DNA from 3 places in the Cohnella boryungensis genome. Region 2 is predicted to be linked to each of the others. Evidence: predicted binding sites of a transcription regulator. Region 2 holds the regulator's gene; each other region holds the start of a gene.
The links. Region 2 encodes LexA, which represses DNA repair genes until DNA is damaged. Its sites were predicted from a motif close to CGAACATATGTTCG; they were not measured.
Positions count from the first base shown of each region.

Region 1: a site for LexA is predicted at 5,923-5,936, ahead of ACFO1S_RS07245 (carbohydrate kinase). Genes of this name have one in related genera too.
Region 3: a site for LexA is predicted at 4,875-4,888, ahead of ACFO1S_RS28680 (YhjD family protein). Genes of this name have one in related genera too.

Region 1 covers NZ_JBHSED010000010.1:74,685-85,460, forward strand. Annotated here, with positions in the region: gene ACFO1S_RS07225 (DUF1304 domain-containing protein) at 185-550, shown strand; gene ACFO1S_RS07230 (type IA DNA topoisomerase) at 831-3,125, shown strand; gene infC (translation initiation factor IF-3) at 3,295-3,780, shown strand; gene ACFO1S_RS07240 (pseudouridine-5'-phosphate glycosidase) at 3,819-4,745, opposite strand; gene ACFO1S_RS07245 (carbohydrate kinase) at 4,751-5,851, opposite strand; gene ACFO1S_RS07250 (acyl-CoA dehydrogenase family protein) at 5,959-7,026, shown strand; gene ACFO1S_RS07255 (hypothetical protein) at 7,204-8,250, shown strand; gene ACFO1S_RS07260 (molybdopterin-containing oxidoreductase family protein) at 8,319-10,355, opposite strand; gene ACFO1S_RS07265 (cold-shock protein) at 10,707-10,776, shown strand, end outside.
Region 2 covers NZ_JBHSED010000032.1:52,605-63,380, reverse strand. Annotated here, with positions in the region: gene hflX (GTPase HflX) at 19-1,371, shown strand; gene ACFO1S_RS15060 (methionine gamma-lyase family protein) at 1,343-2,611, shown strand; gene ACFO1S_RS15055 (MerR family transcriptional regulator) at 2,715-3,128, shown strand; gene glnA (type I glutamate--ammonia ligase) at 3,155-4,483, shown strand; gene lexA (transcriptional repressor LexA) at 4,689-5,312, opposite strand; gene ACFO1S_RS15040 (LysM peptidoglycan-binding domain-containing protein) at 5,580-5,882, shown strand; gene ACFO1S_RS15035 (DUF896 domain-containing protein) at 6,008-6,199, shown strand; gene ACFO1S_RS15030 (hypothetical protein) at 6,330-6,848, shown strand; gene ACFO1S_RS15025 (HAD family hydrolase) at 6,861-7,655, shown strand; gene ACFO1S_RS15020 (1,2-dihydroxy-3-keto-5-methylthiopentene dioxygenase) at 7,749-8,288, opposite strand; gene metH (methionine synthase) at 8,434-10,776, shown strand, end outside.
Region 3 covers NZ_JBHSED010000074.1:271,225-282,000, reverse strand. Annotated here, with positions in the region: gene ACFO1S_RS28700 (FecCD family ABC transporter permease) at 109-1,119, shown strand; gene ACFO1S_RS28695 (FecCD family ABC transporter permease) at 1,112-2,113, shown strand; gene ACFO1S_RS28690 (glycosyltransferase family 4 protein) at 2,557-3,684, shown strand; gene ACFO1S_RS28685 (phosphotransferase) at 3,686-4,684, shown strand; gene ACFO1S_RS28680 (YhjD family protein) at 5,122-5,505, shown strand; gene ACFO1S_RS28675 (DNA polymerase IV) at 5,510-6,772, shown strand; gene ACFO1S_RS28670 (YolD-like family protein) at 6,769-7,101, shown strand; gene ACFO1S_RS28665 (YifB family Mg chelatase-like AAA ATPase) at 7,151-8,731, opposite strand; gene ACFO1S_RS28660 (hypothetical protein) at 8,849-9,244, opposite strand; gene sucC (ADP-forming succinate--CoA ligase subunit beta) at 9,708-10,776, shown strand, end outside.

The DNA of each region.
Region 1 (10,776 bases), on a different contig from region 2:
GATTCGTCTACAGCCGAAGACTCCGCACGAGCGCCCGTCCGCTCGTGTCGGGTCTTCTTTTTATCGCGGGTTTTTCGATGGCGGCAAAGGAGCTTGCAGCCGCTTGTAGGCGCGAACAAAGAGGAGTATGATAAATCTGTTATGCGGAGAGCAGGGGCTGCTCGACAGCGGAAGGAGAAGGGCTATGGAAGTCGTTGCGCTTGTACTCGTAGCTATAGTCGCTTTGGAGCATGTGTATATTCTGGTTATGGAAATGTTTCTGTGGACGACTCCGCGCGTTCGCCGAACTTTCGGGACATCGGAGGCGTTTGCGGAGCAAACGAAATCGCTGGCTGCAAACCAGGGCTTGTATAACGGGTTTCTGGCAGCAGGCCTGATCTGGGGACTCTTGCATCCGGATGCTTCGACCGGGCACCAGATTCAGCTCTTTTTCCTGATTTGCGTAGTTGTTGCGGCTTTGTACGGAGGGCTGACGGCCAAGAAATCGATTCTTGCGAGCCAAGGCTTGCCCGCCGCCGTCGCATTGGTCGTGTCGGTCATCGCTTGGTGAATGGGTTCATCCTATGAAAATGAAGTCCTGTCCATGCGGCAGGTCTTTTTTTTCTGGCATCTCTGATCCGACCGGGGGAATCGGTCTTCCTCGACGGAGCACAACGACTTCGCGTCTTAGTCCGGAGTGCCGGGATGACAAGCTTCAGATCTCCTTCATCCTCGTGTTGCGGATTCTTCGTTATGAAAAATCGACAGCGCCCGCGAGACGGGAGTGTAGTATAATTCGAAGAGAGCAATTACGAGAAGCATCATTTTCTAGGGGAGAGGGACGAGGCTTGTTGAAGACGCTGGTCATTGCGGAGAAGCCGGATATGGGCCGCAACATCGCCGCCGTTATCGAACCGAAGGCGCAAAACAAACGCTCCTATCTGGAGGGCGGAAACTATATCATCACCTGGGCGATCGGGCATCTGATCGGGCTGGCCGAGCCGGATTTATACGATGAGAAATACAAGAAGTGGAGATTCGGGGATTTGCCGATCATTCCGGAGGTATTCAAGCTGCTCCCCAACCCGCGGACGCAGGATCAGCTTAAGGTGATCGAAGAGCTCGCGAGCCGAAGCGGAGCGCTGGTTAACGCATGCGACGCAGGGAGGGAGGGGCAGCATATTTTCTCGCTGATCGTCCGCCATCTGGGGCTGCGGCAGCCGGTAAAACGGCTGTGGATCTCCGATCTGACGGCCGAGACGATTCGCAAGGGCTTCGATCAATTGAAGGACAATACGGAATACGACAACCTGACCCAGGCCGCGAGAGTGCGAAGCGAAGCGGATTGGCTGATCGGGATGAACGGCTCCCGCGCCTTTACGACGAAGCATAACGAGCTGCTGTCCGTGGGCCGCGTGCAGACGCCGGTGTTGGCGCTGATCTACGATCGGCAGAAGCAGATCGAGGCGTTCGATTCGTTGAAGTTCTACGATCTGACGGGACAGTTCGAGCAGGCTGGCGGGACGGCTTATAAGGGCATCTGGCAAGGAGAGCGGCTGACCGACCCGGAGAAGGCCCAGGCCATTGCGGACAAGGTCAAGGGGAAGACGGGAGCTGTGGCGAGCTACGAGGTGAAGGATACGAAGGAGTATCCCTATAAGCTGTACGACTTGACCTTGCTGCAGCGGGAGGCGAACGGCAAATTCGGGTTTTCCGCGAAAAAAACCTTGGACGTCGCTCAGGCGCTGTACGAAAAGCATAAGGTCATCTCGTATCCCCGGACGAATTCGAACTATGTGAACGAGCAGAACATTCCCGAGATGCACAAAATCCTGGAGACGATGCGAAGCTCCCCGGATTACGGAACGTTCGTGAACGGAGCGAACAAGAAGCTGGTGCACACGAATAACAAAAACGTTTGCAATCCGGCGAAGGTGGAGGACCACCATGCGATTATGCCGACTATGAAGAAGCCGCAGGGGCTGAGTCCCGATGAGCGCAAGCTGTATGATCTGGTCGCCAAACGCTTTCTATCCCACTTCTATCCGGCAGCGGAGTATAAAGTGCATACGGTGATGACCGAGGTTGAGAAGGAGACCTTCAAGACGACCGTGAAGCAATTGCTTTCTCTGGGCTGGAAGGTCATCTATGCGGGAGATGCGGCTCCGAAGTCGGGAGGCAAGGAGAAAGGCAAGGACAAGGAGGAGGGCGCGACCTCCGCCGAGGACGAGGAGCTGGAGACGGACGCTCCGTTCGAGGTCGATCCGAGCCAGCCGGTTGTCTGTACCGACGTTGAGGTGAAGGAGAAGGAGACGCAGCCTCCGAAGGCCTACACGGAGGGCACGCTGCTGAAAGCGATGGAAAGCGCGGGCAAGCAGATTGAGGACGAAGAGCTGCGCGAGGCGATGAAGGATTCGGGACTCGGCACTCCGGCTACCCGGGCGGCGACGATTGAACGGCTCAAGCAGGTCGGTTACGTGGACATGCAGGGCAAGCGGATCGTCATTACGCCGAAAGGACGAACGGCCATCGAGCTGATTCGCGGGGCGGGCGTCGAGCTGTTGACCTCCCCGGAGATGACGGGACACTGGGAGCGGCGGCTGACGGAGATTTCGCGCGGTCAGGCGTCCGCCGAAGCGTTCATGGGCAACGTGAAGAAGTTCACGTGGTTAATCGTGGACAAGGTTAATCATCAGCGGCCCGCAGCCCGCAACGCGTTCGCGAAGCCCGAGCCGCCGGCCAAGGGGACGAAGGCGAAGAAGGCGGCTGGCGGCGGCAATGCGGTCGGCAGGAGGACGGCGGAGGCCGGAGGGAGCGGAAGAGGCAAAGGCGCGTCTTCGGTCAAGGAGGCCGCGCAGGCTGCCGCCCAGCCGGGTGTTATCGGCCTTTGCCCGCGGCCTGGCTGCGGCGGTCATATTTTTATGGGCCGCAAAGGCTATGGGTGCAGCCACTACAAATCCGGCTGCGGCTTCGTCATCTGGAAGGAAAGCCTGGGCCGCACGCTCACCGATACGATGGTGAAAGCGCTGATCGGAAAGGGCAAAACCGCCAAGCTCAAATTCGGTCAGGACGGCGGGGAGGCGTTCGAAGCGCGGATCGCGCTGAAGGACGAGTCGACGGGGGAACTGATGCTGGAGCGGGTATAGCAGCGATAGAGCCAGAGGGCGTTCGGTCGAGGAAAATGGCCGTATGCCCTCTTTGTCGTCCATCGAGGGCGTCGGGTGCCGCAAGTGCAGGATGCATTCGATTTGCCGGGAAAGCGGAGACAACCTATTATTAGATTAGCGGCTTCATACGAGAAGGAGGCTATTGCCTGTGATTCTGAATGAAAAGATTAAAGCATCGGAGCTGCAGCTGACCGGACTGGACGGGGAAAATCTGGGGCTGGTCTCGCGGGAGGAGGCGCTGAATCTGGCGCGGCAGCTTAAGGCCGATCTGGTCTGCACGTCTCTGTACAGCAGCCCCCCGCCCTGTAAGCTGGTGGCGCGCGGAACGGCGAAGCGGGAAGCCGACAAGGAGAAGCAGGAGGCGCGCAAGCAAGCGCAGCCGCCGAAGCTGAAGGAGATCCGGCTGACTCCGCAGATCGAGGAGCACGACTACGAGACGAAGAGAAGGCAGGCGGAGAAGCTGCTGGCTTCAGGAGATGCCGTGCAGCTCGTCGTGAAAATACAGGGCAAGGAAGGGCAGCGGGCGAAGAGCTTGCTGGAGCAATTGTTGAAGGATCTGGCGGAAGCGGGGAAACAAGAGACCGGCATTCAGCTTAGCGGCAAACAAGCAGCCGTCCGGGTCAACCCGCTATAGGGGAAGACTCGGACGGCTGCTTGGTCGAGTGGGGAAGCTTATGCCTTAAGCGCGACGGCGATCTGCGCCGCCACCTTGGCATTATGGTAAACGAGAGCGATATTCGTCTCCAGGCTCCGTCCTTCGGTCAGCTCTTTAATGCGGGCGAGCAGGAACGGAGTCACTTTTTTGCCTGTAATATTCTGCTCCTTGGCCTCCGACAGCGCCTGTTGGATGACCTTCTCAATCTCGTGCTGCTGAAGGGCGGATTCCTCGGGTACGGGATTGGCGATGATCGCGCCGCCGCTTAGGCCAAGCTCCCATTTCTTCCTCAGAACGTCGGCCACCTGGGCGGGCTCGTCGAGGCGGAAGTCTACGCCGTAGCCGCTCTCTCTCGCATAGAAGGACGGAAACTCGTCCGTCTTGTAGCCCACGACGGGAACGCCGTGCGTCTCCAGAAATTCAAGCGTGCGTCCGATATCGAGAATCGATTTGGCTCCTGCGCACACCACGGCCACGTTCGTCTGGGCAAGCTCCGTCAAATCCGCAGAGATGTCCATCGTCGTCTCGCCTTCGCGGTGTACGCCGCCGATGCCGCCTGTCGCGAACACTTCGATGCCGGCGAGCGCCGCGCCGATCATCGTGGCGGAAACCGTCGTCGCGCCGATCTTGCCGGAGGACAGAATATAAGGGAAGTCGCGGCGGCTGACCTTCTCGACTTGCGGGGTGTTCGCGAAGGCTTCCAGCTCTTGTTCGTTCAAGCCGATCTTGATGCGTCCGTCCAGGATGCCGATTGTGGCCGGAACGGCGCCTTGCTCGCGAATAATGCGTTCCACCGTGCGGGCCATCTCGATGTTCTGGGGATAGGGCATTCCGTGCGAAATAATCGTCGTCTCCAGGGCGACAATCGGCTTGTTGCTCGCGAGCGCCTCGCGGACTTCTTCGGTATAGGTGAGATATTGGCTTGCGGACGGGTTCGGATTCATGTCGATCAGCTCTCCTTAAGGGTTAGTTGGAGCGTATGCTCGTTTAATTGCGCCGATACGGACTCGGCGGTTTGCAGCGTCAAGTGGGAGGCTGCTAAGCCAAGGCGGCAGGCTTCCTTGTAAGAATGATTGTGCAGAATGCCGTAAGCGACACCGGCCACGAACGCGTCTCCCGCTCCCGTTACTTCAACGACCTTCGTCGGAATCGGGGAAAATAACGAGGGGCCGTCTTCGTCTGCGGTCTCGGAGTAATAGACGCCTTGCTCGCCCGCCGTAATGAAGACATGCGTTACGCCGCGTTCGTGAATGGCGCGAGCAAGCTTGGCGTAATCCGGCTTGTCTGCGGCGGAGCCGTCGGCCAGCTGAACCGCTTCCTCCAGATTGGGGAAGATGGCGGTCACCCCCTGCAGATCGGCGGGCAGCTTCTTCGCCTTTTCCGAGGAGACCGGGTCGATGAACAGCGTCAACGAGCTTTCGCGGCAGCGCCCGATCAGCTCGCTTAACGTGTCGGCAGGCAGATTGGTATCCGCGATCACAAGCTTAGAGGCGGCGATATGAGGCCACTTCTCACGGAGCAGCTGCGGAGAGAAACGCTCGTAGACATCCATGTCGGCATAAGCCACGAACATCTCTCCGTCGACATCGAGCAGAGCGGTGTAGGTTCCCGTTTTCTCTCCCGGGAGAGTTAGCGCAAGTCCGGTGTTCACGCCGGCCTTGGCCGTTTCCTTCAGCACCCATTGCCCGGCCTGGTCGTCTCCGACAACGGTCATCAGGGAAACGGAACAGCCGAGATGCGCGAGGTTCTCCGCGATATTGCGCGAGACGCCCCCGCAGGATTCCTTCACGTTGGCGGGATTGGAGGAGCCCGGGCGAATGCGCTGCTTCGCGGTTGCCTTGCTGTCCAGATTGGCTCCGCCGATACAGAGCGCCGTATTGTCTTCCGCCGTCACATAGGCTCTTCCTCTGATAATGCCGCGCTTGGTTAGGGATGCGATATAGCCTGCGACGGCGGATCTTGAGATGCCGATGTCGGCGGCGATCTCGTTCTGGGAGATGAAGGGGTTGTGGCGGATCAGCTCCAATATTTGCCGCTCGCGGTCCATCATCCGATCCTCCTTGATTAAATATGACTTAACTGATTTCATCATAATCGATGTTCAGACAAAAGTCCACAATACAAACATTTGTTTATTGAAAGATGAGGTGCTACAGGATGAGCGTTATTATTCCGCAGTCAATCGCAAGCGAGGTGCGCGCAAACGCGCGCTTGAATCAGGGCGTTCTTACGCCGGGCCTGCTGGCTTACCTATATGAAGCGAAGTTATTTAAGCTGTTCGTGCCCGAGCAGTTGAACGGCTTGATGCTTCCGCTGCCGGATGCGCTGCGCGTGTTCGAGCAAGCGTCCCGAATTGACGGGAGCTTCGGCTGGCTGGTGACCATCGGCTCGGGCGGCGGCTTCTTCTCGGCCGCTTTGCCTCCGGCTCAGGCCCGCGAGCTGTTCTCCGGCGCGAATGCGGTCGTCGCGGGAAGCGGACACGCGAATGGGCTTGCACGTCCCGTTGAGGGCGGCTACCTCGTGGATGGTGAATGGCCATACTGCAGCGGATCGACTTATGCAAGTCTCTACACAGCCAATTGCCGCATTGAAGGTATGAAGGACGACATTCGTTCATTCGCGTTTCTTCCCGATCAGGTAGAGGTGATCCCCGATTGGAACTCGTTCGGCTTGCGAGGCACGGAAAGCCATTCGATCGCAGTCAAGGGGGCGTTCGTGCCTGCCGAGCGTACGTTCAGTATTATGAGCGAGCCGCATTACGACGATGCAATCTTCCGCTATCCGTTCCTGCCGTTTGCCCAGACCTCGTTCGCGGCGGTGTGCTTGGGCATTTGCCGGCATTTTCTCGAAGAGGCGCGCGCCTTCATCGAGTCGAGGCGCGAGGTATGGGAGACGGCACGGCTCGGGCGTTATGCGAATGCGGACAGGGTTGTTGCCGGGCAGACGGCCGGACTGGAGACCGACGGGAGGAATTTCTACGAGGCTGTGGAGCGGACGTGGGCTGCGTTCGAGGACAGGGGGCGGATGTCGGATGCGGAACAGGCCGAGGTCGGGGAGGCTTGTCAGAGGCTGGCCAGCCACACATTAGAATATGCGAATATTGTTTTCCGATTGCTGGGTATGGCAGTGCTTATGGAGGATCATCCGATCAACCGGATTTGGCGGGATTTGCACACGGTTGCCCAGCATTCGGTGCTCGTGCCGGCGTCGGCGGACGAGAGCTGAAAGAGGGGGAGCGGTCCTGCCGGAAAAAGGCGCGAGCCCAGACAGAGGGAGTGAAGAAACAGGCGTAGAGGAAAAGGTTTTCCGCTGCGAATGTAGTATAATAACAGTAACCATACGCAAGTACCCCGATCGGGAGTGAACCGTCCTGCATTTTCCCTAATCAAGGAGAGTCGAGTCATGAACGAGAAGAAGCTCCCGATCGGTCAAACCCCAATCCGATGTTACCAGTATATCGGAATCCCTCTTTCCATTATGACCTCCGAGAAACAAAGCTGGGCGTGGGTCCATAGCAACTTTATCCAGTTGCATGCGGCTGACAACCTCAAGGTGCACGTCAATTTGCCTATTCTATTTACATCAGGAAACATTTTTCTGGATATGGATTATTGCCCGTGGCTGTACCGCGAAAGAATAGGCTTCGATGTTTTCGTCCGCTTCGAGATCGGCGTCGTGCCGTTTCTGATCGATTCTCTCGACAAAGATATTTATGTGTGTCTGATCGTGGATGAATTTTATTTGCCCCATACGGTGCATTATCTGCAAACGGAATTTTTCCATGAGATGCTGGTTACCGGATACGACTACGATCGCAAATGCTTTCATACGCTCGGCTACAACAAACAAGGGCAATTCGCTCCGGCCGAGGTGACGTTCGCCTCAATGCAGCAAGCCTTTCAGGAAGTGGCCCACAAGCCGGGCAAGCAGCTGTGGCAGTCCAGCGTCTGCCGATTCCGGATTGAGCGGACGCGGGGGTATGAGTTCGATCTGGAGTTCGTTATCGATTCGTTGAAGGATTACGTCGCATCGGACAACCGGTGCAGCAGCAAGCGAATGTACAGCAATCCGGTCGGCACGAAGTACGGGATGGCGGTATACGATAAAATTGTGGAGCATCTCAGCCTGATGCAGCAGGGGGAGCTGCGCATGGATATCCGGCCGCTGCATCTGATCTGGGAGCATAAGAAGTGTATGACGGCCCGACTGCGCTACATGAGCGAAGAGATCGGCATTGAAGGATTGGAGCCGATGCGCGAGCCTTGCGACAAGATCGAGAAGCTGGCCTTCTCCGCCAGAAACGAGATGATGCGGGGCTGGATGAAGGGCGACAAAAGCGGTATACCGTCTATTCTTAAGACGATTGAGGAGCTGAGGCTGCAAGAGCGGCCGATCGTCGAGCAACTGATTGAGAAGCTGGAAGCCTCGGATGCCGTAAGGCTGGTCTAGACGAGGAGAAGGAGGAGGCCGCCTCCTTCCCGCGATCGACACAGGGGACCGAGGGGCCGTGAATACCGCTACAGCTTCTCGACATCGACTCTCGTGGAGAAGAAGGTCGCCCCCTTGCCCATATCGGACAGCCGCTGCGGCGTGAGCGTATTAACGGCTTGCAACCCTTCGTTCCCGTGCTCCCACCATAAGCCCTGTGTGACCAGGACGCCCGGGAGCACGTTGTCCGCAACCCTGACGGCGATTCGGACGTCGCCTCTCTCGTTCCACAGCCGCACGCAATCGCCGTCCTGGATGCCCCGGGCGGCGGCATCGGCCGAATTCATGTCTGCCTTAGGCTGCTTCTCCAGCTTCTTCATTCGCGGCTGATTGGCGAACGTGGAGTTCAGGAAGCTGTGGTTGGGTCCGGTGACGAGCAGGAACGGCAGCCCTTCCGGCTCCTTGATCGGCTCGTATTCCGGCACGGGAGGCAATTGCGCTTGAAGCATCGCCTCGGAATAGAGCTCGATTTTGCCGGAAGGCGTCGGGATGCGGCCTGGAATCATCGAAGGGCTGTCCAGCTTCATTTTCGCCCAGCCGTCTCTCCGAAGCTCCTCGTAGGTCAAGCCGTCAAGGAACGGGCTGCGATAGTCGAGGGCTTCCCGAATCAATTGCTCCTCGGTTAAGTCGAACGTCTCCGGCTCGAACCCCATGCGCAAGCCAAGCTCCTTGAACAGCGTAAAGTTGGATTTGCACTCCCCCATTGTATCGATGATCGGTTCATGCAGCTGCAAATATAAATGCCAATAAGAGGAGAACAGATCCAGGTTCTCGAAGTGGCTCGTCGCGGGCAGCACGATGTCGGCGTAAAGGCACGTATCGGTGAGGAACAGGTCGTGGACGACGGTGAAGAGGTCGTCTCGCATCAGCCCTTGCCGAACCTGATTCTGATCGGGGGCGACGACCGCCGGATTGCTGTTGTAGACGAACAGAACGTCGACCGGCGGATCGGCTTGCAGCAACGCCTCGCCCAGCCGGTTCATGTTAATGCTGCGGACATTCGGATCGGGAAGCAGATCGGGGCGCTCCAGCTTGTCCGCGTTGACGGACGAATAATAGCCGTTGCCCTTGATCGCGCCCCCGCCCGGTATGCCCCACTGGCCCGTCAGAGCGGGCAAGCAGGCGATCGCCCGAACGGCCATGCCTCCATTGTCGTGGTGCTGGAGGCCGTTGCCGATGCGGATGAAGGAGGGCGAGGCTTCGCCGTATTCGCGGGCAAGCCTGACGATCGTCGCTGCGGGAATTCCGGTAATGTCGGCGACCCGCTCCGGCGGGTAGAGCTCAGCCTGCGCGGCGAGCTCGTCATACCCTTTCGTATGCTCGGCGATAAATCGCTCATCCGTCAGCTTCTCCCGAATAAGCACGTGCATCAAGCCCAGAGCCAGCGCGGCATCCGTGCCAGGCAGAATCGGGATGAATTCGTCCGCCCAAGCCGACGTTCGGTTGCGGTGCACGTCGATATGGACGATTTTGGCTCCGTTCTTGCGGGCTTGGGTCAGGTACATCACTTGATGCATGTTGGTCGATACGAGGTTGCAGCCCCATACCAGGGCATATTGGGTATGGACGGTTGTCTCCGGATCCGTGCCGGCGGAAGCGCCCATCGTATATTTATAGCCCGCCGAGCCGGCTCCGTTGCAGATCGTTCTCTCGAGCTGGCTGGCGCCGAGCCGATGAAAGAACCTCCGATCCATGCCTTCGGCGTTCAGAATTCCCATATTTCCATAGAAGCTGTATGGAAGAATCGATTCCGCTCCTTTGTCGGCAATCGCGCGCTTCATGCGGCCGACGATTTCTTCATAGGCCTCTTCCCAACTGATGCGCTCGAACTTCTGCGAGCCTTTCGGCCCGATTCGGCGAAGAGGATGGAGCAGCCGATCGGGATGATAGACCCTTTCGTGCAGGTGCCTGACTTTATTGCAGATCGCGCCTTGGGTGACCGGGTGGTCCGGATTCCCGTCCACGGACACGATGACGCCTTGATCTATTTTCACGTTCAAGCTGCAGGTATCGGGACAATCGAAAGGACAGACTGAACGAACGGTGATGCTTTCGGGTACGGACATGCTTTGCTCACGCTCCATTCTTTAAGACAGTATACCGTAAAAGCCCTTCGGCAGATACTTTCGCAGCGGCATACAACAAGAGAGCAAATCCGCTCCATTCTTTGGTTAAACGTATAAAAACCTGAAATTCGGGCAAGCTAAATGACGGAAAAGGGGACGGAAACTGCAAGGGGCTAGATTTAGTTTGCTTTTTGCCCGGGAACCTGATATAGTTAGAGCCATCGAAATCGTGACCTGAATTCACAAAATGGAAAGGGTTATCATTTTGAAGTTAACCCTATTCTTTTTGTGAATTTTTTATTCGTATGAATAAAAAAGTTCATGAGGCAACAGCATTTGGAGGTGAAAAACATGCAAGAAGGTACAGTAAAATGGTTCAACGCTGATAAAGGCTTCGGTTTCATCGAAGTTGAAGGCGGAA
Region 2 (10,776 bases):
GAAGGAAGAGGAACAGAGATGAAACAAAGCACTTACGATACGGAGTCGGGCGGCCGAGAGAAGGCGCTGCTCGTCAGCCTTGTGACCGATCAGGTAAAAAGATCCGGAGCCGATCCCGCTCATTCCTTGGAGGAGCTTGCCTCGCTGGCAGACACGGCGGGAGTCGCGGTTATCGATGCCATTCTGCAAAATCTGGCCGTACCGGATAACAAGTATTTCGTCGGTAAAGGAAAGGCACAGGAAATTCGCGAGAGAGCCGAGGAGTCTGGGGCAACGACGGCGATATTCGATCAGGAGCTGTCCGGCGCTCAGGTGCGCAATCTGGAAGAGCTGTTGGATTTGAAAATTATCGACCGCACGCAGCTCATCCTTGATATTTTTGCCGGGCGCGCGAAAACCCGCGAGGGGATTTTGCAGGTAGAGCTCGCCCAGCTTACTTATTTGCTTCCGCGTCTTTCCGGGCACGGCAAAAACCTGTCCCGCCTTGGCGGCGGGATCGGCACGCGGGGGCCGGGCGAGACAAAGCTGGAAACCGATCGGCGGCACATCCGCAGAAGGATTACGGAATTGAAACGCCAACTGGAGGACGTGACGGCCCATCGCAATTTGCATAGGGAGCGCCGCCGGAAGGTCGGCGCCGTGCAGGTTGCGTTGGTCGGCTATACGAATGCGGGGAAATCGAGTCTGCTGCGGCAGCTGACGGATGCAGACGTGCTAGCCGAGGACAAGCTGTTCGCTACGCTGGACCCGACTTCTCGAAGCTTGACGCTGCCGAGCGGCAAGGAGATCGTGATTACGGATACGGTCGGCTTTATCCAGAATCTCCCTCATGATCTGGTGGCGGCTTTTCGCGCGACGTTAGAGGAGGCCGCGGAGGCGGATCTGCTCCTGCATGTCGTAGATGCGTCTTCGCCGATGCGCGAAAGGCAAATGGCGGTCGTCGACGAGGTGTTGGGGGAATTGGGCGCGGGAAGCAAGCCGATGCTGATTGTCTACAACAAAATCGATCTGGATAACGAATATACGAGAAATATGCTGGTCGGCGGACCGGATACGATCAAGGTCAGCGCATTCGATCCCGTGCATATGGAGAGCTTGAAAGAAGCGATTGAAGACCGCATACTGGGCGAGGCGGCTATCTTTCGCATTCCGGCTTCGAGAGGCGATCTGGCTGCGCTGGCCTATCGCGTCGGAGAGGTCGTCAGCCAGCAGGCAGAGGATGACGAGCTGCTTCTAACCGTAAGACTTAACGCCGCCGACATGGAGAAATCGGGAAGGCCGCTCGGAGCCTATCGCGTGACCATATCGCCCAGCATCGCAGAGCACAATGAAGGGGATCAGCATGAAGGCATTGGATATCGAGAATTTTGAGCAGAGCTGGGAGCATTGGGCTGAGGAAGCCGAGGAGCAGGTTTATCCCCGGTTTCGTCAGCTTGATCGCATATCGGAACACAATCAATGGAAGATTATACAGGCCTTTCAGAAGCACCGGGTAAGCGACTTTCACTTCGCTTCCTCCACGGGTTATGGCTATAACGACAGCGGTCGGGAAGCGCTGGATCTGGTTTATGCCGACGTATTCGGAGCGGAATCGGCGATCGTCAGGCCGCATCTCGTGTCCGGCACGCATACGATTTCGGCTGCGTTGTTCGGATGCTTGCGCCCGGGGGACGAGCTGTTATTCGTCACCGGGAAACCCTATGACACGCTGCATAAGGTTATCGGCAAACCGGGGGACGGCCTGGGATCGCTGGCCGATTGGGGAGTAACTACGAAGATGGTTCCGCTGCGGTCAGACGGGGACGTCGATTGGGAGAGCGTTGCCGCAGCAACGACGGAGCGCACGAAGGTATTCGCGATTCAGCGCTCCAGAGGTTATGACTGGCGGCCTTCCTTCACAATAAGCCAGATTTCCGGCATGGTTCAACGTTTAAGGGCGATTCAACCTGACGCAATTATTTTTGCGGACAACTGCTATGGCGAGTTTACGGAGGAGAGGGAGCCGACAGAGGTGGGCGTCGATCTGATTGCCGGTTCTCTGATCAAAAACCCCGGCGGAGGCCTGGCCACAAGCGGCGGTTACATAGCGGGCAAGAAACGTTTGGTAGATCTTGCGGCTTATCGGTTGACCGCACCGGGAATCGGCGGGGAAGTGGGCGCGATGCTCGGCACGACGCGCTCGATTTTTCAGGGCTTGTTCCTGGCTCCGCTGCTTGTTGGACAAGCTGTCAAAGGGAGCGTCTTTGCTTCGTCGGTGTTCGCCCGCCTCGGCTTCGATACCCATCCCCGATGGGACGATCCGCGGACGGATTTGATCCAGGCGATCCGCTTCAACGACGCTGAGCCGCTGATTCGCTTCGTGCAGGCGATCCAGAAGGCTGCCGCAGTGGATGCGCATGTCGTGCCCGAGCCTTGGGACATGCCCGGTTACGAGCATCCCGTAATTATGGCGGCGGGGACCTTCATACAGGGCGGCAGTCTGGAGTTGTCCGCGGATGCTCCGGTACGCGAGCCGTATATCGCCTATATGCAGGGCGGATTAACCTACGCGCATGTAAAGTTTGCAGTCAAATCGGCTTTAAGAGAGTTGTGGACGAGCGGATATTTGTGAATGAGCTCGCCGAAAACCTTACACGCCTTGACATGTTTTGGGGTCGAAGGTACAATGAAAGTGATTTCAATAACAACAAGTCAAGTTGGAAGGTTGGTATGAGATGGGCGACGAGATTCGCAGGAATATGGCGTTATTTCCGATTGGCATCGTAATGAAGCTGACCGACCTGACCGCCCGCCAAATTCGTTATTACGAGCAGCACGAACTCATTCAGCCGGCCCGCACGGACGGCAACCAGCGCTTATTTTCCTTTAATGACGTCGAACGGTTGATGGAGATCAAATCGTTGATCGAGAAGGGCGTCAACATTGCGGGAATCAAGCAGGTGATGAATCCGGTCGGACAGGATGAGAACGATGGAACGATTATCAACGAAGTCTCTGAGGTCAAGAGACGGGAGATGAGCGATTCCCAGCTGCACCGGATGCTGAAGCAGCAATTGATGCAAGGCAAGCGTCCCGGTCAGGTATCTTTGATTCAAGGGGAGCTTTCCCGTTTTTTCAAGAACAAATAAGTTGATGACATGCTTAGGAGGCTGACATGACCTACACTCGCGAAGATATTACCCGAATCGCCAAGGAACAGAACGTTCGTTTTATTCGACTGCAATTTACAGATCTGCTCGGTTCGATCAAGAACGTGGAAATTCCGGTAAGTCAACTGGAGAAGGCGCTCGACAACAAGATGATGTTCGACGGCTCCTCCATTGAGGGCTACGTGCGTATCGAGGAATCGGATATGTATCTGTATCCGGATCTGAGCACGTGGGTCGTTTTCCCTTGGGTGACCGAGAACCGGGTTGCTCGTCTGATTTGCGATATTTACATGCCGGACGGCACGCCTTTCGCCGGCGATCCTCGCGGCATATTGAAGCGCGCGCTGGAAGAGGCCGAGCAGATGGGCTTCACGACGATGAACGTCGGTCCGGAGCCGGAATTCTTCCTATTCCAAACGGATGACAAGGGTAACCCGACGATGGAACTGAACGATCAGGGCGGATACTTTGACTTGGCGCCTACGGATCTTGGCGAGAACTGCCGTCGCGACATCGTTCTGATGCTCGAAGAGATGGGCTTCGAGATTGAAGCCTCCCATCACGAGGTAGCGCCGGGGCAGCACGAGATCGACTTCAAATACGCTTCCGCCATTAAAGCGGCGGATCAGATCCAAACGTTCAAGCTTGTCGTCAAAACGATCGCCCGTCAGCACGGATTGCATGCCACGTTCATGCCTAAGCCACTGTTCGGGATGAACGGATCGGGCATGCACTGCCACCAGTCTCTGTTCCGGGGGAACGAGAACGCGTTCTACGATCCGAACGACAAGCTTGGCTTGAGCAACATCGCCCGTCATTATATGGCCGGCATTCTCAAGCACGCGCGCGGCATCGCGGCCATTACGAATCCGACCGTGAACTCGTACAAGCGTCTTGTACCGGGCTATGAGGCTCCTTGTTATGTCGCCTGGTCCGCAAGCAATCGCAGTCCGATGATTCGGATTCCGGCCTCCCGCGGACTCAGCACACGCGTAGAGGTGCGTAACCCTGATCCTGCGGCCAATCCGTACTTGGCGCTGGCCGTTATGCTCAAAGCGGGTCTGGACGGCATCAACAACAAGCTTCCTACTCCGGCTCCGGTGGATCGCAACATCTACGTGATGAGCGAGGAAGAGCGTTTGGACGAAGGCATTCCAAGCTTGCCGATCAATCTTAAGGAAGCCTTGTCGGAGCTTCTCCGCGATGACGTCATCTGCGAAGCGCTCGGCGATCATGCGCTCAGTCACTTCTACGAGCTGAAAGAAATCGAGTGGGATATGTACCGCACGCAAGTCCACCAGTGGGAACGCGATCAATATTTGACGATGTACTAATAAACAGAACGACCGATCAGGCATTTAGCCGGAATCGGTCGTTTTTTTGTTGCAATTGGACAGCAAGCAGGAGGCGATAGCTCGGATTGAGATCAATGGATGATGAGGAGCTTCATCCTCCCGCTAAAGTTTACTAGAGTGAATAAGAAAGAGCTGCCCATAACGTTACTTGTGGGCAGCTCCCGTAGTTGTAAGAAAAGTCGCGTCACATGAATGAGCGAATCAAGCCGATGACCTTGCCGAGGATGCTGACGTTAGGCAAACGAATCGCTTCCATGCTCTCGTTCTCCGGCTGAAGGCGAATATGATCGCGTTCCTTGTAGAACGTCTTGACCGTAGCTTCGTTGTCCTCGGTCATCGCGACCACGATATCGCCGTTCACAGCGGTCGGCTGCTGGCGCACAATGACGTAGTCGCCATCGTGGATGCCGGCTTCAATCATACTGTTGCCGGTGACAGAAAGCATGAACACAGGTTGATCTCCGACCATGCTGTGAGGCAGAGGGTAATATTCTTCGATATTCTCCGTCGCTGTGATCGGCATGCCCGCCGTCACCTTGCCGACAAGAGGAACGGGACGGACGGAAGCGGCAACCCGATAAGGAGAATCGTCTTCGAACCCGAGAATTTCAATTGCGCGAGGTTTGGTCGGATCGCGGCGAATGAGACCCTTCTTCTCCAGACGGTCCAAATGACCGTGAACGGTTGAACTGGAGGCCAGGCCTACCGCTTCGCCTATCTCGCGTACGGATGGGGGATAACCTTTGTCTCTGACTTCGTTCTTGATAAATTCAAGAATGGAATTCTGGCGATTGGACATCTTGGACACGCCAAACCCTCCCTATGTATTCGCTCATAATGAAAAAATTATAGCACAGAACTCCGGTTCGCACAAACATTCGTTCTAGAGAACAAACGTTCTCAAAATCGTTGACACGGACATATGTTCGTGTTAAGATGAATCCAGAGCAAATCAGAACAAATGTTTGGGTGGGTGAGCGTTATGGTGCATATGTGGATATCCGCAGGAATTGCTCCTGCTGCCGCGCTTCGTAATCCTTCGGTTTCCGTACGGAATACGCGAGGAACTGCTGTTATGAAGAATTGGAAGATGGCCAAGACGCTGTTTCTGATCTGTTCTTTTTTGATCCTGTTCAGCGGGTTTACGCTTGTACATACGTTTGCGTCCGCCTCGGGCGAGCCTTCTCCGGCATCTAGCGAAGAGCTCGTCATATCGGTGGAAAGCGGAGATACGCTGTGGTCGATCGCGCGGACACACAAGAATCCGGCTCTTGACACCCGTCAGGCGGTTGAAGCCATATCGGAACGCAACAGACTTGCTTCCCCATTGATTCAGAGCGGACAAGAGCTGATTATCCCTGCGAAATTATTGCCCTGATCGGGTTTATACATATTGGAGAAGGCCGGGGTTTCCGGTCTTCTTTTTGCTGTGGAGCTTTTCTTGACAAGCTATCAGAGGTAATGGCAAAGTAGAGAGGATGCGAAAAAGGGAGTGAGACACCGATGGAGATGGATCAATTGATTAATCGTATTAATGAATTGTCCCGCAAAAACAAATCCGGGGGCTTGAACGAACAAGAGCTTGCAGAACGCGATAGCCTTCGCAAACAATATCTTTCGATCTTCAAACGGAATTTCCGCGACGAGCTTGAACGAATCGAGATCGTCGACGAGGAACCGCCGATGAAACACTAAGGAGTATCCGAGCCTCCTTCGCTATGCTTCGCCAGGAGCTCGGAGACGCGACACCGCTTGATCTTAGAGGGGCGAACATGACGAGACATCTAAGCTTGTCATTCGCCAGATTAAATAAGGAGGAAGCTCTATGTCCCGGTCTTGGGAGCGCAAAGTGTCAAAAAACCAGAAAGAGATCAATAAACGAAGGAAAAAGGAAGGCAAGCAAGGAATCGGCTCCGCCAAACCTCAGATTGATCGTTTTCAAGGTCGCAACTATGTCGTGCCGAGCTTGCTGCTTCTTCTCATTCTGTTCTACATCGTATTGTCCCAGCCTTGGTCGGACAAATTCCTTCAGGATCCTACGCTGTTCTGGGTTACGATCAGCTGTTACATCCTGCTCGGCGTTTTCTATTATTTCCGTCGTCCTTATTTGGCTGTGAGCCGGGATGCTCTGGAAACTCGGAAATTCACCGGATACAAAACGATGCGTCCGTCTGATATTCGCAAGATCGTCATTCAGCCGGGTTATGTCATCATTGAATCGGTCAAAGGCGCGAACTGGGTTTTCTCCCGAGTGCTGAACCGTTATCCGATCAGCCGCATGGCGGAAAGACTGAAGGTATTCTCCGAGCTGCACCGCATTGAGATGGAAGTCAAAACAAAGTGAGGCGTTAAGAAGATGTCGATTAAAGCGGTACTATTCGATCTGGACGATACATTGCTATGGGACGATCGCAGCGTTAGCGAGGCCTTCAAGGCGACCTGCCGTTATGGCGCAGAGGCGACGGGGCTTGACGAGGATGAGCTGGAAGCCTCCGTACGCAAGGAAGCTCGAGCCCTATACGAAACGTATGAGACGTTCGGCTTCACGCAGATGATCGGAATCAATCCATTCGAGGCGCTGTGGGGCAGGTTCGAACGCGGAGAGCATCCGATGTTCCGCAAGCTGCAGGAGCTCGCGCCAGCTTATCGCGAAGGCGCCTGGACCAAAGGCTTAGCCGCGCTGGGCATAGACAATCCCGGACTTGGGCTGCAGTTGGCGGAAATGTTCCCGGCACAGCGGCGCAAGCTGAAATATGTCTACGATGAAACGTTTGCCCTTCTGGACGAGTTGAAGCAATCCTACAAGCTGCTGCTGCTTACGAACGGCTCGCCCGATCTTCAGCAGGAGAAGCTGGACGGGGTGCCCGAACTGATTCCTTATTTCGACGCGATCGTCATCTCCGGCAACTACGGGGAGGGCAAGCCCTCCTCCAAACTGTTCGCCCATGCCATGGAGCAAATCGGGATCACGGCGGAAGATGGCGTCATGGTCGGCGACAAGCTGACGACCGACATTCTCGGCGCGAATCGGATCGGCATGACCTCCGTATGGATCAACCGTCATGACATTGTTCGCAGCGACGAGATTATCCCGGCCTATGAAATCAAGAGCTTGTCAGAGCTGCCGGAGCTGTTAAAATCCCTGTCTTAAGCGTTTGAGAAGTATTCGGCAATCATCTCTAATAATAATGAAAAGAAGCTCCTCGCGCTTAAGTGGCGGGGAGCTTCTCTTGCGGAAGCCTGATTATTTAACGAATGAAGGATCCTCGTAAGGATCGGCTACCCAGCCAGCCGGCTCGATGAACAGGCGAACGGCAACGATAGCTTTGTTGTCCATCAACGTGAAGAAGTGAGGCTGCCCCTCGGGGACGGAGATGACATCGCCCGCGCTCAGCTCAACGTCGAAGTAGCCGGTAGCTTCATCGCCCTTAATGATGAAGATGCCGCGTCCTGCCGTAATGGCGCGAACTTCATCCTCCGTATGCGTATGAACTTGCTCGAATTTCTTCAGAATCTCCGGAAGATTCGGCGTAGCCTCGGAAAGGGCGACGATATCCCAAACCTTGTAGCCGCGTCTGCCGGCCAGATCGCGAATCTCGGCATCGTATGCGGAAAGCAGCGATTGCTTGTCTTCGTCGCTCAGAACGAATTTCTCTGCAAGCTCCGAAGGCAGCTTGCTCATATCCCAATGCTCATAGAGAACATTTTGCTTATCCAAGAAGGAACGAACCTCATCTTCGCCGGAAATTCTTTCGTTCGTGTTGCGGATACGAATTTCTGCCATGTTAAATCCCTCTTTTCCCAATAAGAATTAATGACTTTATTATAGTCCTTTTCCTCGGCACTGTCGATGTGCATCTTTTCGTCCCGATAGGATTCTGTTAGTATAGAATTTAATGATTTTCACAGACAGGAGAAGAGACTTAAATATGACTTTAATACAAAATAAACCGTCTCTGCAAGAGGCTTTGCAATCCAGAATCCTCTTCCTGGACGGCGCGATGGGAACGATGATTCAGCAAGCCGATTTGACGGAGAAGGACTTCGGCGGCGAAGAGCTGGACGGCTGCAACGAGATGCTCGTGCTGACCCGTCCCGATGTCATTACCCGCATACATGAACAATACCTGGAGGCCGGCTCGGATATCATCGAGACGAACACTTTCGGAGCGACGGCCGTCGTGCTTGCCGAATACGACATTCCCGAGAAGGCAAGAGAAATCAATCTTGCGGCTGCTCGCCTCGCTCGCGCGGCTTGCGATAAGTATTCGACGCCGGACAAGCCGCGATTCGTCGCGGGGGCGCTGGGGCCGACGACGAAGACGCTGTCCGTGACCGGTGGCGTCACCTTCGATCAATTGGTGGAGGACTACAGGGAGCAAGTCATTGCTTTAATTGAGGGCGGCTCGGATTGCATCCTCATCGAGACTTGTCAGGATACGCTAAACGTTAAGGCGGCCAGCATCGGCGTTCGCGAAGCGTTTGCCCGGATGGGGCAGGAGCTGCCGATCATGATCAGCGGAACGATCGAACCGATGGGAACGACGCTGGCCGGGCAAAGCATCGAATCCTTCTATATCTCGCTGGAGCATCTGAATCCGATCTCGATGGGATTGAACTGCGCGACGGGTCCGGAGTTCATGCGCGACCATATTCGGACGCTTTCGTCCATCGCCAAGACAGCTGTCAGCTGTTATCCGAATGCCGGGCTGCCGGACGAGAACGGCAACTATCATGAATCCCCCGATTCCCTGGCCAAGAAGATGAGAGCCTTCGCCGAGCAGGGGTGGCTTAATGTTGCCGGCGGGTGCTGCGGAACGACGCCGGCGCACATTGCGGCAATGGCGGAAGCGATGAAGGATCTCGCTCCGCGCAAAATCGAAGGAGAGCATCCGCCTGCGGTATCCGGGATCGATACGGTCTATATTGAGAACGACAATCGGCCATATATGGTGGGGGAGAGAACGAATGTTCTGGGCTCTCGCAAATTCAAACGCCTGATCGCCGAAGGCAAGTATGAGGAAGCCTCTGAAATTGCGCGGGCGCAAGTCAAGACGGGCGCCCATGTCATCGATATTTGTCTTCAGGATCCCGATCGCGAAGAGACTGCGGATATGAGGCAGTTTCTGGAGTTCGCGACGAAGAAGGTCAAGGTGCCGTTCATGGTCGATACGACCGATGCAGCGGTAATCGAGATGTCTTTGAAGTATATCCAGGGGAAGTCGATCATTAACTCGATTAACCTGGAGGAGGGCGAGGAAAAGTTCGAGAAGGTGGTTCCGATCCTTCATCGCTATGGCGCGGCCGTTGTCGTGGGCACAATTGACGAGAGGGGCCAAGCGATTACGCGAGAAGACAAGCTGGAGGTTGCGCTTCGATCGCATGATCTGCTTGTGAACAAATATGGCTTAAAGGCCGAGGATATCGTATTCGACCCGCTTGTTTTCCCTGTTGGCACCGGTGACGAGCAATACATCGGCTCCGCGAAGGAGACGATTGAAGGCATCCGTCTGATCAAAACCGCCTTGCCGGCTTGTCAGACGATTCTTGGGGTCAGCAACATTTCTTTCGGGTTGCCGGAAGCGGGCCGGGAAGTGCTGAACTCCGTGTTTCTGTACGAGTGCACCAAGGCGGGGCTAGATTATGCCATCGTGAATACGGAGAAGCTGGAACGTTACGCTTCGATTCCCGAGCATGAGCGTAAATTGTCCGAGGCGCTGCTGTACAAGACGAACGACGATACGCTTGCGGCTTTTGTGGCGGCGTTCCGCGACAAGAAGGTGGAGAAGAAGGCGAAGGTGGAAAACCTGAACCTGGAGGAAAGGCTCGCCAACTACGTCGTCGAGGGAAGCAAGGATGGGCTGGCGCCGGATTTGGAAGAAGCGCTGGGCAAATACGCCCCGCTCGATATCATAAACGGTCCGTTGATGGCGGGAATGACCGAGGTGGGACGGCTGTTCAACAATAACGAGCTGATCGTCGCCGAGGTGCTTCAAAGCGCCGAGGTAATGAAAGCCTCCGTGGCCCAACTGGAGCCCCATATGGAGAAGGCCGATTCGGCTGTGAAGGGCAAGATCATGCTTGCGACGGTTAAAGGCGACGTGCACGATATCGGCAAAAATCTGGTGGAGATCATTCTGTCCAATAACGGCTTTAAGATCGTGAATCTGGGCATCAAAGTGCCGCCGGATCAGATTATCGATGCGGCTCGCAAGGAGAACCCGGATGCAATCGGCTTATCCGGGCTGCTCGTGAAGTCGGCTCAGCAGATG
Region 3 (10,776 bases), on a different contig from region 2:
ATCAGCAGCTGACGTCGTTACGATAAGACGTTAGCTTTTCTTTATTCGTGCGGATACGAACCGCGGCTTTGGCGCGGCGGACAAGCCCTTGGGAGGGAAACGGGAAACATGGGATTTACGGCGCATGGTCCGAGAGGGAGGCTTATCGGCCTGACGATCGGCTTTGTTTTGCTCATGGCAAGTATGCTCGCAAGCATTTTGTACGGGCTTCATACTTTTGATCTGAACGATCTGTGGAAGGCTTATCGGCAATTCGACGGCTCGAATGAGCATCTGATTGTGACGACCGCGCGGGTGCCCCGTGCGTTGATCGCCGCTGCGGTAGGCGCAAGTCTGGCTGTTGCGGGGGCGGTCATGCAAGTGCTGACGAGGAATCCGTTAGCCTCGCCATCGTTATTCGGGGTCAATTCCGGAGCCGTGCTATTTATTGTAATCGGACTGGCCGCCTTCGGTTCGTCGCTCACGATGGGCGGCATGATCTGGATCGCGCTGATCGGCGCGACGGTCACCTCGGTCTTCGTATATGCGCTGGGCACGCAAGGAGGCGGAGGCTTCGAGCCGATTCGAATCACGTTAGCCGGGGCGTCGGTTGCGGCTTTCGCATCCTCGGTCACCTCGGGAATTATTTTGATCAATAAAGATTCGCTGGACTCCGCCTTGTTCTGGATGGTCGGCTCCGTATCGGGAAGGAAGCTGGAGCATTTGACGACGGTGTTCCCCTATATGCTGCTGGGTCTGCTCCTTGCTCTGCTCCTGTCGGGCTCGCTGAACGTTCTCGCTCTGGGGGAGGACAACGCGAAGGGGCTGGGGCAGCGATTGAGGCTTGTCCGGTCGTTGTCGGCCGTATCGGTCGTTCTTCTGGCGGGGGGCTCCGTGTCCATTGCGGGCCCCATCGCGTTTGTCGGCCTCATCGTGCCGCACCTGTGCAGGTATTTCGTGGGCAACGATTACCGCTGGCTGCTGCCCTATTCCGCGCTGACGGGAGCCATCTTGCTGGTGACGGCGGATGTCGCCTCGCGGTTCATCCTGATGCCGAAGGAAGTTCCGGTAGGCATTGCCACTGCGCTTATCGGCGTTCCTTTTCTGATCTATGTGGCGAGAAGGAGGGCCCATGCTTAGCACTCATTATCGCAAATCGATCGCGCTTTTGCTGACGCTGGGTCTGCTTCTGGCCGGCCTTATGCTGATCTGCTTGTCGCTTGGAAGCACCCGCATTCCGGTGCGGGAGGTGTTGCTCTCGCTCGTCGGTCGGAACGAGGCAGGCAGCGACATGATCATTGTCCAGTTCCGTCTGCCGCGCATTATCGCCGCGCTGTTGATCGGGGCAGCCTTAGCGGTTGCGGGAGCTCTGCTGCAGGGCGTCATTCGCAACTCGCTCGCCTCGCCGGATTTGCTGGGCGTGACCGGGGGAGCCTCCGTCGCGGTCGTCGCCTTCATGACTTTGTTTACGGGCTATAGCATTCATTGGGTCCCGCTGGTCGCCGTCGCCGGGGCCTTCATCGTAGCTTTCCTGAATTACGCGCTTGCCTGGAAGAACGGAGTGGCGCCCTTCAGGCTCGTGCTGATCGGCTTGGGGATATCAACGGCGATGGGCGCTCTGACGCTGTTCCTGCTGATCAGCGGGCCGGCCTATCTGGCTCCCCAAGTGCTGAATTGGATGACGGGCAGCATCTACGGAACGAATTGGACCTACATTAAGGCGCTATGGCCGTGGGTGGCCGCAATCCTTCCGCTGTCCATGCTGTATGCCAAGGATCTCAACATTCAATCGTTGGGGGAAAATACCGCTATCGGGCTCGGCAGTCGGCTTCAGCTCAGCAGAATGGTCGTTTTGTTCTATAGCGTCGCTCTGGCCGGCGCTGCGGTCGGAGTGGCGGGAACGATATCGTTTGTCGGCTTGCTGGCTCCGCATATGGCCAGAAAGCTGGCCGGCAATTCTTATCGCCTTATCATTCCCGTATCGGCCCTTCTCGGAGCGATTATTTTATTGCTGGCGGATCTGGCGGGAAGAATGCTTTTCCAGCCGCTCGATATCCCTGCGGGTGTGTTTACGGCGGGAGTAGGAGCTCCGTTTTTTATGTATTTGCTGTTCAAGCGCAAGCGACTCGCCTGAAGCTGCGCGGCCGCCGTTGCTGAAGATAACCGGAACGGGAAGGTGTTCATAGAGCGGGAGACGAACGTCGCTTCCAGGGTTAACAAGCAAGCCGCGGACCTCCTGGAATGGCTTAGGGGAGCGATATCCGACAAAGGGTGAAACCTTGAAATAGCGAGAACGGCAGAGGCGAGCTGTCGTTCTTTTTTTGCGGTCTAGCAGGAATAAATTGAGGATTGCTATGAAGCCCGTTGAGGATTGTGCTCGATGGAGTCGGCTCGGAGCATCGACCAAGGGAATAACCTAGTTACCGCGGGTTTGAGGCAACGGACAGCGGCCCAGTGCGATTTCGAGCCTAAATACATACGCTACTCTGAACAGAGTTTCGGACAGAGGGCGAGTGTACTTAGATGGTAATGCGACACTTAGTGGTCAAGCTGACTTTTGGAGAAAGGAGGGAATGAGTGAATACTAAGAGCAGGCTTAAAGTATGGGTCATGTCATACGAGTTCCAACCCAATATTAGAGGGGGGTTGGGGGTCGCCGCTACTCATTTATCGAAGGCTCTGAGCAAGGCCGGCGTAAAAGTCACAGTGCTTTGCTCGGGTTCATCCAATCGATTGTCAGTATCTCATCCGAGTGTAAATCTTCGTGTTCTTCGATTCCCCCGAAATTCCCGATATTATAACCGTTTCAAAAAAGAATTCAAAGCTTCCTCCGTCATGCGCGCTGTTTCTTCGAAGGGCTATATTCGGCCGGATTTCGTTCATGTGCATAGCACGGATTTTGCGGATACGGCCAATAAGGCAAAAGCGCGGTTCAAGGCCCCAATCATCTATTCATGCCATTCTCTCGCATCGCATGGAATCAAATCGACCTCCGGGAAAAACCAAACGAAATTGTTTCGTATTGCAAAAAAAATTATCGTTCCAAGCAAATACCAGGTTAGAGCAATTAAAAAACGCTATCCACGAATGGGCATTCGTTCAGCGGTTGTGATTCCCCATGGCGTTAAGCCGATATTCAAGAAGAAAAAGGGCACACCGAAAAATTTGCTCTACGTTGGCAGACTTATTTCTTCCAAAGGACTCGAGCCATTAATTAGGGCCATTGCGTTGTTATCTAGAAATCATAGTCATGTTCGTTTAACGATCGTTGGAAGCGGCGAACCGAGCTATCAAAGAAAACTTAGAACCCTTTCAAGGCGAGTTGGCGCGGCAAACCGAATTCGTTGGGTGAAAAAAAGGCCATATGCCGCTGTGCAACGGATGTACGCTTCTTACGGAGCCGTAATTATTCCAAGTAAATCCGAATCGTTCTGCTTGGTTGCGCTGGAAGCAATGGCAAACGGAGTGCCTCTTATTTCTACCTTGTCGGGTGGATTAAAGGAATTTGTGAACAAACAAAATGCTCAAATCATTCGCTCGGTTGATCATGCGAGTATTGCTAAGGCCATCAAATCGTTCTGGAAGCATCCTGCCCTTTCAAGGAAACGAATCATCCGAGCTCGATCAACTGCCGCTCGGTTTAGATGGCCTGCTATCGCTAGAAAATACAAGTCATTGTTCAGGAAATTAAAGAGGAGAACATAGCATGAGCGAATCGATGATTAACCCTATTGCTGAGCGTTTTGGGATTAAGATAAGCAGGAAGAAGAAAATTCGAGGCGGCATATATCGGATTGTCACATCAAAAGGGAAGACGTTCAGTTTGAAGCGGATGCCAAAACGAGTGGGGAGATTAAAGTGGATTGACCGTATCTTGCTCAGGATCCAACGAAATGGATCGCTTGTGGCATGGCGTAATCCCAACACCCCAGAGGGGCGCAAACCCTATGCAACTTCCCGAAAAGGAGAGCATTATGTCTTAACGCCCTGGATATCAGGGAGGAAACCCTCTCCACGTTCATTATCGGATATGCGAAGGTGCGGCGTCGCCTTGGCTCGCTTTCATAAGGCAGGGCATGCCGGAATAAAAGGGAAGATCGCTTATAGCAGGATTGGATCCTGGTACTCCGCATTAAGACATAGGGAAGGATACATTAAACACAAAATTGTAAAAGCAAGAAGAAATGCTTTTAGTCTATCTAATAGCCGGTTTATCAAACAACACGGATCGGAGATCTTGCGCTACTCGAACCGGGCGAAAGCATTGCTGCAAGGCAGCGGATATTACCAATACCGTCGTAATCCGCGAAAGTTCGGTATTCTGTGTCATGGAGACGGGGGGCCCAGCAACTTTATTATAAATAGCAAAGGTACTTACCTTATCGACTTCGAGACCGTTCATGTAGACCTGCGAGCCTATGATTTATACCGGGTCATCTATAATTCATGCAAAGATTATAAATGGAACTTTTCGATCGCATCGGCTATTTTGGATGGTTATCGTCAAGTTTCGAAGCTTCACAAGAACGATTTCAAGCTTTTGCGCGCGTTGTTACGATTTCCATACACGACCTATTTAGTGTTATCCCCCTTCAAGAGACTCCCTTTTACAAAGCGTCGGTTACAATGGGCACTAGAATCCGAAAGAAAAATCGGCCCATTTTTGAAGAAGCTTGACGAATACGCGGCTAAAAATTGTTCCTAGAATGACTGGGTGTCGACCAACAAGCAAGCCACTCCAACATTATGGTTTGGAACAAAACGATTTACGTCGGGGATTCCGTGATTTTGCGGCATCCTCTTTTTTTATATTGCACATGAATTACCTTTGAGGGAGACAGGGGGGAATTGATTGCAGCCCAATTTTCGATACTGCATATTTTACCACTTGAAGGGGAACAATTGTTCGTAGTATAGTGGGAACAAACGTTCTATCCGGGGGCGATTAAGCATGTACGAAAAGTACGAAGGCTGGATCGTGCAAATTATTTATCAAGACGCAAAGAATGTAATTACGCAGCGTATCGTAAGCGTTCGGAAAGTCACCAATGAAACCATTTTGGCTTATGACCTGAGGAAACATGCTCTGCGGTCCTTAAGAATCGATCGGGTTCTGGCCGTTCAGCCAGTCGGGAGGGCGGCATGAGCACGCGCAAACTGCCGGCAAGCGTAACGCGGGAGGAGCACCAGCTCGTTCAAGACTTTCTTGTTATTCCCATTATGCTGGATTACATCGACGAGGACATTTCCGTAATTGAGAAATGCGGGCTGAAAACGGATCTGCTGCTCATCAATGCGCTTAGAAAAGTAAGAGAAGACATCTTTGCCGAACAGTTTGATCTCAGGAGCAAAATGAAGCGATCGGGGATCAAGGTCATCGAGAACAAGAGCACCGATCTAGGGGTCAATGCGGCGTACCTGTGTCGCGGTTACCGGCACAATATGTCCCTGTTTTGGAGCCTGATTCGTGCCGAAATTTTAAGTAAAGCAAGTCAATACACAGGAATTCAGTTGACGACAGGGTGAGGTTATGAAGCCGGAAAGAGTCGTGATGCTGGCCGATTGTCAAAGCTTCTACGCCTCTTGCGAGAAGGCCGACAATCCGCAATGGGAAACTAAGCCCGTTGTCGTCGCAGGAGATCCCGAGAGGAGATCCGGAATCATACTTGCCGCTTGCCCGCTGGCCAAGGCTAGAGGCGTGACAACAGCGGAAACTCTTCGCACAGCCTTTGAAAAATGCCCCGAAGCCGTCATCGTACGCCCCCGTATGCAGTATTACATTAACGTATCGATGCAAATTACGGAGATCTATCGCTCCTACTCCAACCTTGTAGAACCCTACAGTATAGACGAGCAGTTTATTGATGTGACCGGCAGTCAGAGTCTCTTTGGCACGCCCTTGCAAATTGCCCGCTCCATTCAAGAGAAGGTCCGGAAGGAGACAGGGATCTATACCCGACTCGGAATCAGCTACTCCAAGGTGACGGCCAAGATGGCATGCGACCTCTGGGCCAAAAAAAACAGAGACGGATTATCCCTGCTCTGCAAAACGGATCTGTTGGAGAAGTTATGGCCGATGCCCGTCAACAAAATGTTCATGGTGGGCAACCGGATGACCGCACATTTTAACGCGATGGGTCTGTCGACAATTGGTCATATCGCGCAAACTCCGCTTGCCAAGCTCAAGCAAATCATGCGACAAAAGTTTGGCAAAAACAGTGACATTCATGCGGAGATGTATTGGAGGATCGCCAACGGGCTAGATGACAGTCCTGTCGCTCCGTATACCCACGAGCAACCGCCCAAGCAGGTCGGTCATCAGATGACGTTGCCTAGAGACTACGGCAAGCTGGAGGATATCAAGGTCATTCTGCTTGAACTGTCTGAATTGGTTTGTCAGCGTTGCCGGGGGATAGGCTTGATGGGCGGCGTTGTCTCCGTCGGAGCGATGGGAGCTAATTATGACAAACCGACCGGTTTCCATCGTCAATTCAAAATGACGGATCCGACGAATGTGACTAATCAGGTTTATGATGCGGCTGTTAAGCTGTTTATGGAGCATTGGGACAATTCCCCGCTAAGAAAGCTGGGTATAAGCCTGTCAGAGCTATCGAACGGCGAGCAGTATCAAGTTTCCTTATTCGATGACAGAGAAAAGTTTCGCGCTTTAGAGCAAACGACGGATGCCTTGAAACGAAAGTATGGCAACACCATCATCATGCGTGCCGTATCCGTAACGGCAGCGGGGCAGGCCATAGATCGGGCAGGCAAAATAGGAGGCCACTATTTGTGATTAGAAAAAAACTTGAAGGCAACGGACTGTGGGAGTCGAGCCGAATGATGCTGCCTGAGCATAAAGATCAAATTTTGCTGCGCAATAAGCAGGAGGACAACTTCCAAGGTCATCGTCCAGAGTTGGATGAGGGTGAATTGGAACGGATGTTCAGGATCGTACAAAATTCTCTCCAATACTCGTTTCCGGTTAAGGTGCGAATGTACGACCCTCAGGAGATGCTCATTGTTGCTGGAATCGTAGAGAAGATCGATCCGGTTGCAGGGTGGTTTCAAGTCGGAGGGGACCGGTTTCCGTTGGCCGATATGATTCATGCAGAGAGTCCATGAGGAAGATCCTCTGGACTTTTTTGCTTTAACCTTAAAGTAATCCCGAGTCTTACCCTTCCAGCGGCTGATCAAGGCTGCGGTAGTTGATCGCTTCCGCCACGTCCTCGGTGAGAATGGCTTCCCTGCCGGCCAAATCGGCGATCGTTCGGGAAATTTTCAGAATGCGATCATGCGCTCTGAAGCTGAGACCGAGCTGGGCGTATACTTGCTGAAGCAGCGCTTCCGCATCGGGGGAAAGCTTGGCGTATTTTCTCAATAGAGGGCCCTGCAGCTGGCTATTCCACTGCAAACCGTGCTTCGCATAACGCAAGCGCTGCCGCTTCGCCGCATCTGCGACGATCTCCCCGGCGCGGGCGGAGGTCATTCCGCCCGAAGCGGGGGCGTGCGCCGTTTGGCGGGGAAGCTGGACCTGGAGATCGAGACGGTCGGCAAGCGGACCGGACATTCGAGCGCGATATCTTGCAATGGCGGCGGGCGAGCATGTACAAGGGCGATCGGTCGTATCTCCTCCATGAAAGCCGCACGGACAGGGATTCATCGAGGCGGCGAGCATAAATCTCGCGGGGAAGCGGCAGACGCCTCGGGCGCGGCCGATCGTGACCTCTCGGTCTTCCAGCGGCTGGCGGAGCGCCTCTAGGCAGACGCGCGAAAATTCGGGCATCTCGTCCAGGAACAGAATGCCATGATGGGCCAGCGTCACCTCTCCTGGCTTCGGGATGGAGCCGCCGCCGATCAGGCCTGCGGTTGAAATGGTGTGATGAGGAGTACGGAAAGGGCGGCGTCGAACAAGCCCGGGGGAGGATGCTCCGCCAAGCTTGCCGCAGACGCTGAAGATTTTAGTTACCTCGAGCGCTTCCTCATCGCCCAACGGAGGCATAATCGTCGGGAGTCTGCGGCAGAGCATCGTTTTGCCCGTTCCGGGAGGTCCGACGAACAGGAGATTATGCATCCCGCTGGCGGCAACTAGGAGAGCTCTCTTGCCTTGCTCCTGGCCGACGACATCCGCCAGATCGAGATCGTCGGCTGAGACGAAGCCGGGCTGACGGCCGGTCGATCCGAAAGAACGCAACTTCTCCTTGTCGAACCCGGCGCGAGAGCGCTGCCCAGACTCTCCGGGCGCCGGGTCAGCCCCGCCGTTCAGCCAGTCCGCGAGGGAAGAGATGCCGAACACTTCCACGCCCGAGATGAGAGAAGCCTCCGCGACGGCGGCCTCTGGCACGACCACCCGGCGGATGCCTGCGCGGCGGGCCAACTCTGTCATAGAAAGCACTCCGGGCACGGTGCGAACGGTTCCGTTCAGAGACAACTCCCCGATAAACAAGGCATTCTCCAGCAAATTTTCGTTCACCTGTCCGCTTGCGCACAAAATTCCCGCGGCGATAGCCAGATCGAACGCGCTGCCTTCCTTGCGCAAATCGGCCGGAGCAAGATTAATCGTGACGCGATCCAGCGGAAATTTCATCCCGCCGTTCTGAATCGCGGCCCGCACCCGCTCGACCGACTCCCGCACGGCCGAATCCGGCAATCCCACTACGGACACTTGGGGCAGTCCGGAGCAAATATTGACCTCGACCTCAATGAATCTGCCCTCTATCCCTAGCACGCTTGCGCTCATAATTTTCGCATACACGAAAAAAACACTCTCCTCCGTCAACGATTCGTTAGACGCGGAAGGTGCTTCCTTTCCGGACATATTCGATTGCTATCAGCATACATGGAGCGAGCCGCGTTGTCAAATACGCGAGTATTATTCTCCGCCTGAGAATGGCTTGAAAGCTTGCGAGGGAGCGGTTGCTCCGGCTTGGAGGTTCAATAGGTCTATCAATTCCCGCGCGTTGCGGCCGAGCCCGTCTTCCTGAATAGGCAGAGGGGCTGCTTGGGGACGCGAGTAGTTGCCGGTCGTCTCGGCGCCTTCCTCGCGTTCTTTCATCTCGCTGAGAAGAACCTTGGTACCATCCGGCCTGACCAGATATTGCCGCATGTACCCCTCTTCGCTGACCGCGACCAGCTTTCCTTTTTTTTCGTCCGGCTTATCTTCTTTTGTCTCCGTTTCGAGCATGACGGAACTGAACGCGTCATCTCCGAGGCTGCGTGGGATTGGACGCGAGGCCGATGGAAGCGCGCGGTGCGTATCTATTCTCATACTTGTAGCTCAGTCTCCTTTTTCTAGATATGGGATATTATCGGAAAGACAACCGAATAAGATGATAGCTTTCGCTCGAATCTTCAGCAGAGGGGAGACAATCTCCGTTAGAGACGCCAAAAAAATCATACAGTCGGCGCTTGGAGCCGGAATTCTGAGGGCAACCTACCGCTGAGGTCATCCGAAGACAAAGAATAAAATAAGCATTTATCACAAAAACTAGATATGTTAGGCTGACTTCCATATCAATATGAGATGAAACCATTGCCAAATTAGACTAATAAAAAGATGAAAAAGTGAGGAAGCAAACCCTAAATAATGATACAATGATGAAGGTTTTTGTTACATAGCGATGCCCGCATCGCTGAATGTGGGGCAAGCTGTGACGGCCTCGCCAGGCGCTTGCGTCAGGGCGATTCGCCGCACTCGATATCAAAGCGCACAACGGGAGGATGCCAGAGTCATGAATATTCATGAGTATCAAGGCAAGGAAGTCTTGAGGCAGTATGGCGTTAACGTGCCGCGCGGCAAAGTGGCGTTTACCGTCGACGAAGCTGTCAGCGCCGCGAAAGAACTCGGAAGCTCGGTTACCGTAGTCAAGGCCCAGATTCACGCGGGCGGACGCGGCAAGGCGGGCGGCGTCAAAATCGCCAAGAGCTTGGACGACGTCGCGAACTATGCGAAGGAATTGCTGGGCAAAGTATTGGTCACGCACCAAACCGGGCCTGAAGGCAAGGAAGTTAAGCGTCTTCTGATCGAAGAAGGCTGCGACATCAAGAAAGAATATTACATTGGCGTCGTTGTAGACCGGGGAACCGGACGCGTCGTTATGATGGGCTCTGAGGAAGGCGGCATGGATATCGAGGAAGTCGCCGCACATTCTCCGGAGAAGATCATTAAGGTTGTCGTCGATCCGGCCGTCGGACTTCAGATGTTCCAAGCCCGGCAGTTGGCTTACGATATTAACATTCCTGGCGAGCTGGTTAACAAAGCGATCAAGTTCATGCTCGCGCTGTACAAGGCGTTCGAAGACAAGGACTGCTCGATCGCGGAGATCAATCCGCTTGTCGTTACCGGCTCCGGCGACGTTATGGCGCTGGATGCCAAGCTGAACTTCGATTCCAACGCGTTGTTCCGCCACAAGGACATCGTCGAGCTTCGCGATCTGGACGAAGAGGACGCCAAGGAGATTCAAGCTTCCAAATTCGATCTTTCCTACATCGCTCTGGACGGCAACATCGGCTGCATGGTCAACGGCGCCGGACTTGCCATGGCGACTATGGACATCATTAAATATTTCGGCGGATCTCCGGCCAACTTCCTAGACGTAGGCGGCGGCGCAACGAAGGAGAAAGTGACCGAGGCGTTCAAGATCATCTTGTCCGATCCGAACGTCAAAGGCATTTTCGTCAACATTTTCGGCGGCATCATGAAGTGCGACATTATTGCCGAGGGCGTTGTCGCTGCTGCTCGCGAGCTTGGACTCGATCGGCCGCTGGTCGTTCGTCTTGAAGGCACGAACGTTGCGCTCG